4 regions of the Methylophaga sp. UBA2513 genome follow, and region 2 is predicted to be linked to each of the others. Evidence: riboswitches for the same ligand, from Rfam matches in the RefSeq annotation. Region 2 holds a riboswitch; each other region holds the start of a gene.
What was found. A riboswitch is a leader RNA that binds a small molecule or an ion and turns the genes downstream of it on or off. The one in region 2 is predicted to bind cyclic di-GMP.

Region 1 (3,387 bases), on a different contig from region 2:
CATACTTGAATACATCACGGCTAGCGTTAAGAATATCTACAGCATAATTTACACCAGCTTCTAAAAACATAACAAACGAGTAATCACCAGTTATGTCAATAAGTGTTGTATAGACTGGGTAATCAGCTTCAGCTGTAAATCCGAGTTGAGCATTGGTAAAATTCGACTCTGGATTAAATGACCATTCAATTTTTACGTAAGTGTCTTCAGAACTACTTAGATTGAAAAATGACTTCCACGTATCACTAGGACCTGTCCCTTCAGTCACAAAACCACCACCTAAGACAGTTTGTCCACTGGAGATACTGACATCTTGTGTCGCATTCGATGCGCCCGCCACGTCAAAAGATAAAGTCGCTGCATTAACACCAACAGAGAACATTAGAGCTACTAAAAATAGCATCGCTTTTTTCATAATAAACTTCCTTATGCATAAGTTAAAACAAGCAATGCAGCCCAGCCATCTTCAGCGTCAAAGATCTGTGGCTTTCCGACCCCGCCTCACGACGAGTTTGGCTTTAATTAATTATCAAATTTGAGTTTGATAATTACCTATCTGACTTTTTCAGATGGTTCCATGTTAAGGGTCTAGTTCAGAGTCTGTCTATTGTACCTTGGTACAATGTTTACATATATTTACGTAGTCGACCTAGACTTCGTCACTAACAATAACATCAGCCAATAAAAAGGGAGCTTAAGCTCCCTTTTTATTTTCTGTTTTGCTTTTACTTATGCGGCAACAGCAGCTTTTCTACGAAGACCCAAAAAGCCCAATAGAGCTGGAGCAAACAAGAATAACGCTGCTGGAACAGGTACAGCTGAAACACCAAATGACATATTACCCAAAGCAGGTTGAATATCAAATGTTACAGCGTAAAAACCTTCTGCAAGGTTTAACATTGTCGTGAAATCAGGCGCAACGGCGAAAACCATAGTTCCGATTGTAAGTGTACCAGCTACAAACTTGCTAGATGGAGAAAAGTCAAAATCAATAGCAGACAATCCGCCATCGATAACTTCAAGTGTGAAAGACGTTGTAGTATCACCAAATGATGTACTTACTGCACTTGAACCATTATCGAAAATGGTAGCACTGTCTGAAGTTGTTAAGTTGTATGTCGCCGCGTTGGCAGCAACAGAAAACATCATAGCTACGATAAATAGCATCGCTTTTTTCATAATAAACTTCCTTATGCATAGGTTGAAAAAACAAGCAATGCAACCCAGCCATCTTTATATTTAAAGATCTGTGGCTTTCCGACCCCGCCTCACAGCGAGTTTGGCTTTAATTACACAACATCTAACCTGCTGACATTGTGTAAGACCATTTGTATATGATCTTGCTACAAAGCCATCACCGTTGATGTCTATTGTTCTGATTTCTACTGAAAATAATCACGATAACGAGTGTTATCTAGCACCCAAGATTGATGCATCTATTTCAGTAGTATTTCTATGATACCGTGTCTCAGGACAGGCAACAAGTTTATTTTCCTAAGTAAAATTACTAATAAGCTGAGTCGAGATTTCAATAGGCATTTTTACCTACAAACCCCTTAAATATCGTTAAGAAAATAATTTCTATATCCAGAAGTAATGACCAGTTCTGTATATATTTTAGATCGTAATGCACACGACCTTGCATTTTGTCCAAGGTATCAGTTTCCCCCCTAAAGCCATTTATCTGGGCTAAGCCCGTAATACCTGGTTTGACTTTATGTCTCAACATATACCCTTGAATCTGAGCACGGTATTGTTCGTTATGCGCTACAGCATGGGGTCGTGGTCCTACAATCGACATACTTCCGCCCAATGAATTAAAGAATTGGGGTAACTCATCCAGTGATGTTCTTCTCAAAAAGCCACCAAATGGTGTGATACGGCTATCATTTTTTTGTGCTTGTGTGACGGTGTCTCCATCCTCTGTTACCGTCATCGTACGGAATTTCCATACCTTAATTTTTTCACCGTCCATGCCGTAGCGTGTTTGCTTGAAAAACACGGGGCCCTTCGATGTCAATTTAACCCCTGCGGCAATCACCATCATAGGAAGAGCGATCATCGTCAGGATAAGACTACTTAGGATAATATCTTCCAGCCGTTTAAGGATACTATCGATACCAGCAAAAGGGGTTTCATAGACTGAAATGGCGGTGATTCCCTGGTAATCGACCCATCGAGAATTAAGCAAGTTAAATGTGAATAAGTCAGGAACAAGATATACAGAAGCCGTACTATCGGCTAATAGCTCAGTAATGTGTCTGATTCTATGCTCAGCAGACATAGCCAAGGTGATGTAAACAGTATCAACCTTCCCTGCCTTACAATCTTCAATGAGTTGATTGAAATCACCTGCTTTCTTATTTGTTACGACCAGATTAGGTTCTGTTTCTACCCGTTTTTGTGAACGGTCATCATAGTATCCAACCAGCCTAAATCCAGACCAATCCATTTCGTTAAATGCGCTTTCTAACCGTTTACCTAACATTGTCTCACCGACAATAGCCACATTTCTGGTATTGACACCACGAGCTCTAAGAATAGCCAATGATGTTCTTACAATGGCATGCCAGGAAATTAACTCTATAGGTGTCAGTAAAAACCACAAAAAGACAAAGCTATCAAGATAGGTGCCTGAATGAATAAAGAAGATATCAATCATGACCAGAATAAAAACACTGGTAAACCATGAAAACATGACGGCAGAGACTTCTTCCCTTAACGCCGTACCCCGCCACGAACGATAGGCATCTTGCGACTCAGCAAAAAAATTAAATAATACAATAGCGAACAAAAGACTCCATATGTAAAGTACATCCCAAGTCGCTTGGAAAATGTCGAATAAAGCTAAAAACGTTAGCAGGATAATACCGCTATCAATCAGTCTTGATATGGCATTAATTTTTGCGTCGTATTGTCTGATCCTGCCCTGAGCCATCTGTGCTAATTTATCCTATCGTTTTTTAGTCTTTTGATTATAAGTATAAATGACTTTGTATTAGTTGATATTGCTACTGTAATAGTCCTCAACAGTAGAAATTAGTCTTGCAAGCTCGGCTTCTTGTAATAAGTTTATGCCTGCTGCTGCTTTTCTGCCGCCACCTGTGTCGAACTGACCTGCAATAAAATCTGCTCCTTCCTGACGTATTTTAGGAGCTCTGATACTAACGACATAAGCCCCTGAATCAGGTATTTCAGTAAGAATTAAATGTGCTCGAGAAGGAAACTGGTTACTCAAGTAGTTGCTGAAGGTGCCACTAATACGTCTCGCCCATTTATCATCAGGTAAGGTAATAACCCCTACCATATCACTCTCATAACTTAGTTTTTGCTGTTTAGCTTTTGATAAGTCTGAATTGTAGCCTGAATCCAGTGTCTCCATTATCT
Region 2 (3,387 bases):
GTGGGTAGCCAGTTTGGTGTTTATGATTATCGGCTTAAGTATCATGCCGTGGTAAAAGCCTGAAATCGTATCAGCGAAATAGAGAGCCACATTAATGAATGTGGCTCTGAGCATGGAGCTGTAATTAGCGAAGATTTGAGAAGTTTTCTACCACTTCAACCACTCTCTGAGCGCCACTTCTAATCTGACTTATCGTATTCCCAGCATTGTTAGCTAGCTCTACACCAGACTCTACGCCGGACATATTACCTGACATGCTTTTAATCACTGAATCACTCTTGGATTGAATTTTATTAATCATTGTTGCGATTTCAGCTGTCGACTGAGATGTTCTTGTAGCCAGTGAACGAACTTCATCTGCAACAACAGCAAATCCACGTCCACTGTCACCAGCTCTGGCTGCTTCAATGGCGGCATTCAGAGCAAGTAAATTTGTTTGTTCAGTGATATCACTGATCGTTTTGACGATAAATGATATTTGAGCTGTTTCAACACCTAATTGCTCCAATTCTGTTGAGGAGTGACTGAACTGTTGTTTCAGTTGCTCAAGCTTATCTATGGTTTTGAAAATAATTTCTTCACCTGTGGATGACAGTTTCTCTGTTTCCTGCGAAACCGTATAAGCCGTGTTAGCTGCAGCTTTTTCTTGCTCAGAACGCCGAACTTTTTCCGTAATGTCAGTTGCAAACTTTATGACACGGTACGGCTTGCCATTACTGTCAAAGATGGAGTTGTAGGTCGCTTCAAGCCACACCTCTGATTGGTATTTGGTTATCCGTTTAAAGTTATCAGCAACAAAACGACCCTCATTTAAGCTTTCCCAGAATTTCGTGTATTCGGCGCTTTTGACATAGTCTGATTCGCAAAAAATCTTATGGTGTTGTCCTTTCACTTCATCAAGTGTATATCCCATAAGATTAAGAAAATTCTGATTCGCATGGGTGATGCGACCTTTCATGTCAAACTCAATGATAGCCATTGACCGATCGATTGCGGACAGCAAACTATCATTACTACGAGCATGCTCTACACGCGCGGTGACATCATTCGCTATCTTAAAAATTTTAACGACGCGATCCTCACTGTCTTTTATTGGGAAATAATTCGCTTCCAGCCAAATATCATGACCATTTTTATGCTTGCGTAATACTTCTCCAGAAAAAGATTCACCATTGTTGAGATGTTTCCAAAAGTCTCTATATCTGGAAGATTCAACTTCGGATTTATCACATAGAAGTTGATGGTGCTGTCCTATCAACTCTGCTGAGGAATAACCTGTCACGCGTGAGAAATTATCGTTCACTTTGGTTATTACTCCCTCAGGAGTAAATTCAATGAATGCCAATGAAGATTGCATAGCTGTGAACATTTCTAGCAATGGCTGTAACTGTTTTTCCAATGCTGCGTTTTGATCTGCTAATTGTTTTGACTTACCAAACATGATGATATCTCTTGTGTGTTGTTCGCAATGTTGTTGCAAACATCATATGTCGGCGGTGATGAAGAAAAGATGAATTCGTTACTCGATAAATATGAGCTGCATCACCTTTCTAAGGAATCAAATAAGTAAAAAGGGAAAATTTGCGAATGAGTCAAAATAATGGGGTGACATTGAAAAAATGCTAGATGCTTCATGGTAGAAAAAGATACAGATAGAGGTGAAGCAAATTCGGCGCGCTTGAGCAGGTTATTTCAGCAGCTATTGATACCGTATGAGTAGCGCTGCTGAGATAGTTCTGTGTTATGTGCAAAGTCTCAAATATTGATATGCCGAGCCAATGAGCCCATTGCTTAATAAACTTGTATCTTCATCTACTTTTTGGATGAGTCTGAGGACGCTATCTGCGATGCTTTGATGGATTCGATTTTAATAGCGTTTCTGTTTATCTAATTCACTCCTAGAGCACGCGTAACAGTGCCCACATAGTAGCAACAGTCAAGATAGCACTAACTTTGACTGGCTTACTACGCTCAGTAATCCCTTTGAACAAAATCATACTTTTGGACGATATCTTTATTAATTCCAGTCCAGTAATCTGTAAATAACAGATTTTTATGAATATACATCTGTTTTGAGTGACCAGAAGCTAACTTCATTTATCGAATTTTTATTCAATACATTAACGCCAAACCTGATGTGAGTCAGGGACGGAAAACCGACAGCTGTACATTATTGGTATCAGGGCTGGGCTGCATGACATGGAGATTTTTATGAAAAAAATAGTGTGGATGCTATTCAGCCTGGCTTTATTGACTGTATCCCAAGTGACATGGGCCGCGACGGTGGTTAAGGCTAATTTCGTTGCCGGATGGCCCGTTTATGATGGCGGGGAATTTACGTTTACCGGTCATTTTGTGGGAGAAGATTTAAACAACGACGGTTTATTATCTTTCGGGGAGTTTTCGGTTTTTAATTGGAGCTCTGACTCTGCCTCTTTTTCTTTATCAGACCTTTTCGACACAGGTGATATCGTCATCAATACGCAAACCTGGCTGGCTAATGGCGTAAGTTGGGTTGGAGCAGAAGATTTAGCGTACATAACCTGGGATGATAGAGGATCATCCATCAACACTAACATTCTGGGTGAATATCGTTTTACTTCTTTCGAGGTGTCTCCCGTGCCATTGCCACTCGCTCTATTGCTTTTTGCACCTGCACTGCTAGGTTTCATGGGCTTACGTCGTAAAGCAAAATCAGCTATCTAATTAAGAGCATTTCAAAATGTTTAAAGCCGTCATAATCTGGCGGCTTTTTTGTTCGTAGCTTTATCCTTAAGTTGCTATTTGATGGTGATTAATTAGCAAATAATATTCAGTTTTCGAGCTTATCGCATATCACTGTTATAATGCCCGACGAGTGTCCCCGTAGCTCAGCTGGATAGAGCATTGAATATTTATCTGTCCACAATGAGAAAGATAGGACGGGGAATCCATTATTGGCTCTGATAATCAATATCAAAATTTATTATTAGTACCAAAGTACAATAGCTCTTAATAGAAATTTAGTGTGAAAATAAGTAGGTGATTAAATCACTCTCTTTTATTTTGCCAAACTTGGCGTGAGCCTTGGACGGAAAACCACAGCTGTGCTTATAAGGACAGGTATCAGGGCTGGGTTGCATACCTTTAAGGAGTTCACCGATGAATAAGATGATCGCTACAATAATATTCTCATTTTTTTCTTTACCTATCTTTGCCGCTCCCGTCGACATTGATTTGAGTGGGACTACCTCTGCAAGCCTAATTGATGCTGATGGGGCAAGTTTTTCACAAACTTTTACAGGTCAGACTGCATCTGGGTCAGGCATTTCAGGTTCCCCTACAGGTTCATTGTCACTAGCACCAAGTGGAACAATAAGTGTAGCCTCTTATAATTCTGCCAATTCA
Region 3 (3,387 bases), on a different contig from region 2:
GAGAAAGCGAAGTAGAAGAACACTGGCGTTAAAACTATTTTTCATTGGCGTGATGACATGATGGTACATGGAGGAGTTGAGCTCCCCCATGTCCTCAGAGTTTAAGAAATTAGCCTTTTTTGAGTTCTTCCAGAATGGTTTCTGCTTTGGATTTACCAAACTCACCTGAGCCTTCAACACCAATATATGTCACTTCGCCATCTTTCAGGATGCAGGCAAAACGATAGCAGCGTACGCCCATGCCACCTGCCGTTAAGTCACGGTCTAAGCCCATAGCCTTGGTCAGTTCAGCACTACCATCAGCCATCATTCTAACTTTACCTTCATTGTTGACTTGTCTGCCCCATGCTCCCATGACAAAGGCATCATTAACGGCCATACACCAGATTCCATCTGCCCCTGCTGCTTTGATGTCATCTGCCAGTCGTATAAAACCGGGTAAATGCTCCTCAGAGCAAAGCGGAGTAAATGCACCAGGCACACCAAAAAGAACGATGGTTTTGCCTTCTGTGAGTGATTGCACATTTTGTGGTTGAGGGTTAACAGGGCAGCCACTGCTGGCTGAAAAGTCTACACATTCTGAGAGTGTCGCCGCGGGAATTTTCTGTCCAACTTTGATTGTCATACTTGCTCCTTAATCCATTATTTTTATTTACAGGTTAACTAGCATAAGACAATCGCTATGAGATAAAAACACTATGAAACATGAGGTTTTATGAGTTTGGAATTGTGAAGGTGAGTCGATATGATGTTAGTGACTTACTCGAATCAAAAGGATATAAACACATGGCTGAAAAACAATTACGCTGGGGAATTTTAGGTGCTGCTCGTGTAAACGAAAAATTACTGCCCGCTATTGTTGAAGCAGCTAATGCGAAATTGCTCGCCATTGCTAGTCGTCGTCCTGGTGCTGCAGCAGAAGTTTTGCAAAAACTAGCGCCAGATCAAACTGAGGTAGAGACTTTGGACGATCCTGAAGCACTGCTTTCTCACTCTCAGATCGATGCTATCTATTTACCCATGTCGAATGAAGAGCATGCGGAATGGGCTTTGAAAGCCATAAACCACGGTAAACACGTGTTGATTGAAAAACCGATGGCACTAACGGTGGCGGATATTGATGCGATTGAAGCAGCTGCGAAAGCAAACAATGTCACGGTGATGGAGGGCTTTATGTATATCTTTCATCCCCAACATGATTATGTAAAACAGTTGATTGATGATGGCAAGATTGGTGATGTTCGCACGGTGAAAACGGCGTTTGCCTTTCCAATGAAACCCGCTCGACTGTATAGGATCAATCGCGATATCAACGATGGTGGTGGCGCCATGTGGGATATTGGTCCTTATGCTATTCATACAGCAAGACTATGGTTTGATAGCGAGCCTGTTGCAGCCATGGCGATGGCCAAGCTCAATGACAGTGGAGCGGATGTCAGCTTGAGTGGTGTATTTGATTTTACGGATGGTAAGTTTGCTCATTTTGAAATGAGTTTTGAGCATGCCAGACGCAGCGAGTATGAAATCATCGGGACTAAAGGCGGTATTAAATGTCATACCGTTTGGCAACCGGAAACGGAAGAGGCCACAATTAGCTGGTGGAATGATGAGGAAGAGCAAAACGTCTCTATTCCAAAGGCCAATCATTTCAATCTGGAAATAGAGCACTTCTCTGAGTGCATACTGCAAAATAAGGCTCCCAAACTCACGATGACAGATGCAAGAAATAATTGTGCTGCTATTTGTGCTGCTCTGGCTTCAGTCCGACAATCAAAGAAAGTTGATATTGATTGAAAGTCAGCAACACTGATAGTCATAATTGATACAAACAAACGGATCTTTAAGTAGAAAAGCTGAAATGCGCACCCTTTAACTTGAGATCTATCAATGTTAGGGTAGAAGCAACAACAAACTATTTGTTGTTGGTACCCGTTAAGAAGGTATTGATTTACATTCATAGCGGGTATGTTCGGCTCAACACGTTCGTGATGGGCTGTCATAGCCAAACTCGTCGCGAGGCGAGGACGGAAAGCTACAGATCTTGATGAAGAACGAGATGGCTGGGCTGCATTGCTTTGTAACAAATCAAGGAGTTTATGATATGAAACAAGCGATGCTATTTGCAATTGCTTTATTTGCCACAGTGTCAGCTAATGCTGCGACACTCACCATCAATCCAACAGGGTCAACTAATGCCACTCAGACCACCTCAGTAGATACAGGAAGCACGGTGTTAGGTAGTGGTACCGTCACTAACGGTGACGAGCCATGGAGTTCAACTTACGATGTGACTACAACAGAAGATACCTCTACCATTATTGAGTGGTCATTTAATCCTGTAGCTGCGCTGACAGAAGCCACCATTTCTTTTGATAATGGGGTTGATCCAGTTCAGTTGTTTGATATTTCAGGTGATTTCAGGTTTACAGGTTTGATTTACGCAGGCACAGTTGCCTCTGTTAATTTGCTGAATGGTAATCGAAACGTCTTTAAATATGACGTATCACTGCAATCAGTTTCTGAAGTCCCTGTTCCTGCAGCATTTTTTCTTTTAGCCCCAGCCCTGTTAGGGTTCCTTGGTCTACGTAGAAAAAACGTGCTCTAGCTCGGGAAATTTAAACTTTTCTGAGACACTTCAATTATCTGACAAGATATTGAGTATTGTGAAAAAGCCGTGGTACAGGACCACGGCTTTTTTATTGCTGGATATTATTTCGCTTTACGGCGCAGGCCGATAAATCCTAATAGAGCAGGAGCAAACATTAATAATGCACCAGGAACAGGAACTGCAGATGGTACATCAACTTCTTCAATTCCAGCATAAAGCACACTTTGCTGGCTGTAGTTATAAAAACCGAAAGACCCATTACTGAATGCACCAGTAATACTTAACTCTTTTATACCATTGACAAAGACTTCAACTAAAGAGGATGTAAAGGTAATATCAAAGTCATATGTTGTATTATCTAGCCAACCTGTATCGCCCAAGTTAGTTGCACGGGCTAATTCGGTCACATTTTTGCTTGGATCATGAGACCAAGCACCAGAGTTATCACCCAATACGTCCCTGACCTGTGAGATGGCCAGTCCTTTTTGACCAGCACCGTAATAGGTTTGATCTCCTTGTTTCCAGTCGATGAGTAAATAATCAGCAGATGAGTTGGTTAGATCGTTATTGTTATAACCCAAGACAAACCCGATATAATCATCATCAGCAGTCGTCTTTACTGTTATCTGACCTGATAATGCCGTGCCCTGGCTATTTTTATTGTTGTGAAAGACGGTTGGAGTACCGTTGATTCCTTGTTGAACAGCATTATTACCCGACTGTAATACCCAGTTACCGTTACCATTTGCCTTCCATGAAGACAAATCAACGGGCTGAGG
Region 4 (3,387 bases), on a different contig from region 2:
CTAGCGATGTTGGGTGTGAGTATTGAAACGGGTGATGAAGAACAAGGATTGGTTCGAGGATGGGATGTCAGCGTGGAGTACTTTGCTGATGATCCTGAACAACAGGGTGGACTAGAACTATTCAGCTCTTATCTGCCGATACCTGAGACAACAGATAAAGACATTTTGGCCTTAAAGAAACAACATGAGGTGTATTTTCATTGGCCAATAGGGGATGTGTGTAACCTGGTGAAACAGGAACAGGCAGAGCAGTGGATGAAAGAGGTAAGCCAACCCGAAGCCTTGCTTATGACGGGAAGTCGATTAAGAGCAGAACTGGTTTACAAAGATTTTTATTCTGAGATTGAGTTGCCATTCTGAGATAACAGGCAAAAAAAAAGCCTGAGAAAATCAGGCTTTTACATTTAGGTTATTACCTTGAGTGGCAGTAGGTGCGGGTAGTGCCGAATCGATAAGTTTGAGTGCATTGGCACCATCGAGTTTGGCTTTGTTGTTACTCATTTGAGCACTCTTCACCATAAGATAGTCATCAATACTGATCTTTGGGCTGCCTTGTGTTGCTGAAATACTCATTTCTTACCTCCTACTTTTTGTGCCATCTTACATGACCTTCGTCATTTCCAACGATAAATAGTTCACATAATTATGTATCGGCACGAGCTTGTAAAACTATAGCTTTCATTATGTTGCCGTGATACTGCATGAGTTAATCAACATCATTTACCATAAAAAAAGGGAGCCGAAGCTCCCTAATTGAACGACTGTATGAGATACCTTAGGCAGTGGCTAAACTTTTTTTGCGTAGGCTTAAGAAACCTAATAATGCTGGTGCAAATAAAAATAAAGCGGCTGGCAGTGGGACGGCTGAAACAGACACGTCATACTGAACAGCACCTGAAGTGGCATCAACAATACTTAATACGTAATCAACACCTGTTACTAAAACAGCAGTAAAACTGAAGTCTTCAGTGATGGCATATGAGACAGTGCTACCGACAGCACCAAACACTAATGTTGCTGCTGTGATAGCAGGGTTGAAAGACCACCCTATGACAACAGGTGTATCTACATCAGTAGAAAGAGTGAATGCTGAATTCCAATCACCCGCATTTGAAACAGTACCACCAGCAAGCACAACAGCGTTGTCTGATAAATAAACGTTTTGACTAGCACCGTCTGCATCGACTGCACTAAGTGACAACGTTGCAGCATTCACACTGATTGAGAAAAATAAAGCTACGACAAATAGCATCGCTTTTTTCATAAAAATTCCCTTATGTTTAGATTGAAAAAACAAGCAATGCAACCCAGCCATCTTCACTTGGAAGACCTGTGGCTTTCCGACCCCGCCTCACGACGAGTTTGGCTTTGATTAACAACTGATGAAAAAAATCCAACACAGTAAGGCCCCGCTAAATGGTGAATTGTTCATCCAGCTATAGTGTAGATAAGCACTGTTACAGGAAAATGTCAGAATCGAAAACAGATGAATATACAAATGATGACCTAACTTGATGATACGGCGGGCATATTTCCCGTTCTCAACTGGTGTATAGTCAGATGAATAATAAAAAAATAAAAACACATCAGAGAAGGAGAGAGCAAAATGGCAAGCGTATTAAAAACGACGCATCATGGTGGCTGTCCACATGATTGTCCTGATACCTGTTCCATGGTGTATGAGGTTGAAAATGGTCAACTGACCTCAGTTAAAGGCAATAAAGAACATCCAATGACGCGAGGTGGGTTGTGCGTCAAACTCAAAGATTATGAAAAGCGTCACTATCATCCGGATCGTCTGCTTCACCCCATGCGCCGAACCGGGCCCAAGGGAAGTGGGCAGTTTGAACGCATTAGTTGGGATGAAGCACTTGATGAGATCACCAGCCGCTGGAAAGCGATTATCGACGAGTATGGTCCTCATGCCATTTTGCCTTATAGCTATCTGGGTAATCAGGGGCTGGTGCATGGCTTAAATGGCGGCGATGCTTTTTTTAACAAAATGGGCGCAACCGTTTGTGAGCGGACTTTTTGCGGCGAAGGTTCTTGTACAGCCTGGTTGCTGACAGTGGGGCCAACAGCTGGGGTCGACCCTGAGAGTTTTATCCATTCTAAATACATCATCCTCTGGGGATGTAATTCGGTGAGTACCAATGTCCACCATTGGCACATTGTCAAAGATGCCCAGAAGCAGGGCGCCAAAGTCGTCGTTATCGATCCCTATAAATCCAAAACAGCGAAAGAAGCGGATTGGCACATTGCGCCTAAACCCGGCACTGATGGTGCTTTAGCCATGGCTATGATACATGTGATTATTGAAGAAGGACTTCAGGATCAAGACTATATCGACAACTACACAGTGGGGTTTGAGGCCTTATCTGAAAGAGCCAAAACCAGAACACCAGAATGGGCTGCCTCGATAACGGGTGTGGCTGCGGAAGATATTCGTCAGTTGGCGCGCGAGTTTGCCTCTACCCAACCAGCAGCTATTCGCTTGGGTGTGGCTGTAGAACGTAACTATGGTGGTGGTCAAGCAATTCGTGCCATCACCTGTTTACCTGCATTAACCGGCGCGTGGCGTCATGTTGGTGGTGGTGCATTACAGTTTCCTGTCTGGGAGCATCCTTATAAGTTTGATGTTATTTCGCGTCCGGATCTGATTCCGGAAGGCACGCCGGTCGTAAATGCGATACAACTGGGGCGCGCACTAACAGGAGAATTGGGGCTCGATACACCGATTAAATCGATGATGTGCTGGAATGCCAATCCCGTCACGCAAGCGGCCGAAACTGACAAAATTGTTGAAGGTTTGATGCGTGAAGATCTATTTCTGGTGTCGGCTGAACATTTCCTTTCTGATACCGCATCTTATGCTGATATCGTGCTACCTGCCTCTATGGGCGCAGAGATGGAAGATATGGTGCTGTCATGGGGCCACTTATATCTAACCTATAATGAAAAGTGTGTGGACTCGCCGGGTGAAGCGATACCAAATAATGAGATTTTCAGACGATTGGCAGCCAGAATGGGTTATCAAGAAGCCAACTTTAGCTGGTCGGATAGTGAGTGTCTTGAGAACTATGTTGATTGGGACTCACCGGCATGTGAAGGCATTGATTTGGCTTATTTACGCCAACATGGCTTTGCTAAATTAAAAGTAGGTACCAAAGATGATCGTGCCCCACATCGCCATGGGAATTTCCCCACACCGAGTGGAAAGTGTGAACTGGAAGTGAAAGGGGCTACCAACTTTGTGGCTGGTCCGTTCCGGCAGATGTACGAAGGCTTCCAGCCAGGTGAGTCATTAGATAGCTTGCCAGATTATGTGCCATCAAGAGAGACGCACGAGAGCAATCCGGCATTGGCTGAAAAGTACCCATTGAACAT

Region 1: linked by a shared signal. The riboswitch ahead of B3V56_RS08500 (hypothetical protein) and the one ahead of B3V56_RS02875 (hypothetical protein) in region 2 are both predicted to bind cyclic di-GMP.
Region 3: linked by a shared signal. The riboswitch ahead of B3V56_RS00400 (hypothetical protein) and the one ahead of B3V56_RS02875 (hypothetical protein) in region 2 are both predicted to bind cyclic di-GMP.
Region 4: linked by a shared signal. The riboswitch ahead of B3V56_RS06025 (hypothetical protein) and the one ahead of B3V56_RS02875 (hypothetical protein) in region 2 are both predicted to bind cyclic di-GMP.

The regions. Positions count from the first base shown of each region.
Region 1 covers NZ_DDNT01000014.1:154,093-157,479, forward strand. The annotation lists gene B3V56_RS08495 (hypothetical protein) at 1-415, opposite strand, end outside; cyclic di-GMP riboswitch class I at 448-527, opposite strand; gene B3V56_RS08500 (hypothetical protein) at 730-1,179, opposite strand; cyclic di-GMP riboswitch class I at 1,215-1,294, opposite strand; gene B3V56_RS08505 (undecaprenyl-phosphate glucose phosphotransferase) at 1,529-2,938, opposite strand; gene B3V56_RS08510 (DHH family phosphoesterase) at 2,999-3,387, opposite strand, start outside.
Region 2 covers NZ_DDNT01000006.1:216,732-220,118, forward strand. The annotation lists gene B3V56_RS02865 (TMEM165/GDT1 family protein) at 1-55, shown strand, start outside; gene B3V56_RS02870 (methyl-accepting chemotaxis protein) at 125-1,441, opposite strand; cyclic di-GMP riboswitch class I at 2,116-2,198, shown strand; gene B3V56_RS02875 (hypothetical protein) at 2,212-2,706, shown strand; cyclic di-GMP riboswitch class I at 3,038-3,124, shown strand; gene B3V56_RS02880 (hypothetical protein) at 3,142-3,387, shown strand, end outside.
Region 3 covers NZ_DDNT01000001.1:85,621-89,007, reverse strand. The annotation lists gene rpiA (ribose-5-phosphate isomerase RpiA) at 1-32, shown strand, start outside; gene B3V56_RS00410 (peroxiredoxin) at 110-625, opposite strand; gene B3V56_RS00405 (Gfo/Idh/MocA family protein) at 787-1,794, shown strand; cyclic di-GMP riboswitch class I at 1,992-2,073, shown strand; gene B3V56_RS00400 (hypothetical protein) at 2,102-2,605, shown strand; gene B3V56_RS00395 (PEP-CTERM sorting domain-containing protein) at 2,710-3,387, opposite strand, start outside.
Region 4 covers NZ_DDNT01000010.1:35,526-38,912, reverse strand. The annotation lists gene B3V56_RS06035 (hypothetical protein) at 1-360, shown strand, start outside; gene B3V56_RS06030 (hypothetical protein) at 391-573, opposite strand; gene B3V56_RS06025 (hypothetical protein) at 776-1,264, opposite strand; cyclic di-GMP riboswitch class I at 1,299-1,377, opposite strand; gene B3V56_RS06020 (molybdopterin-containing oxidoreductase family protein) at 1,607-3,387, shown strand, end outside.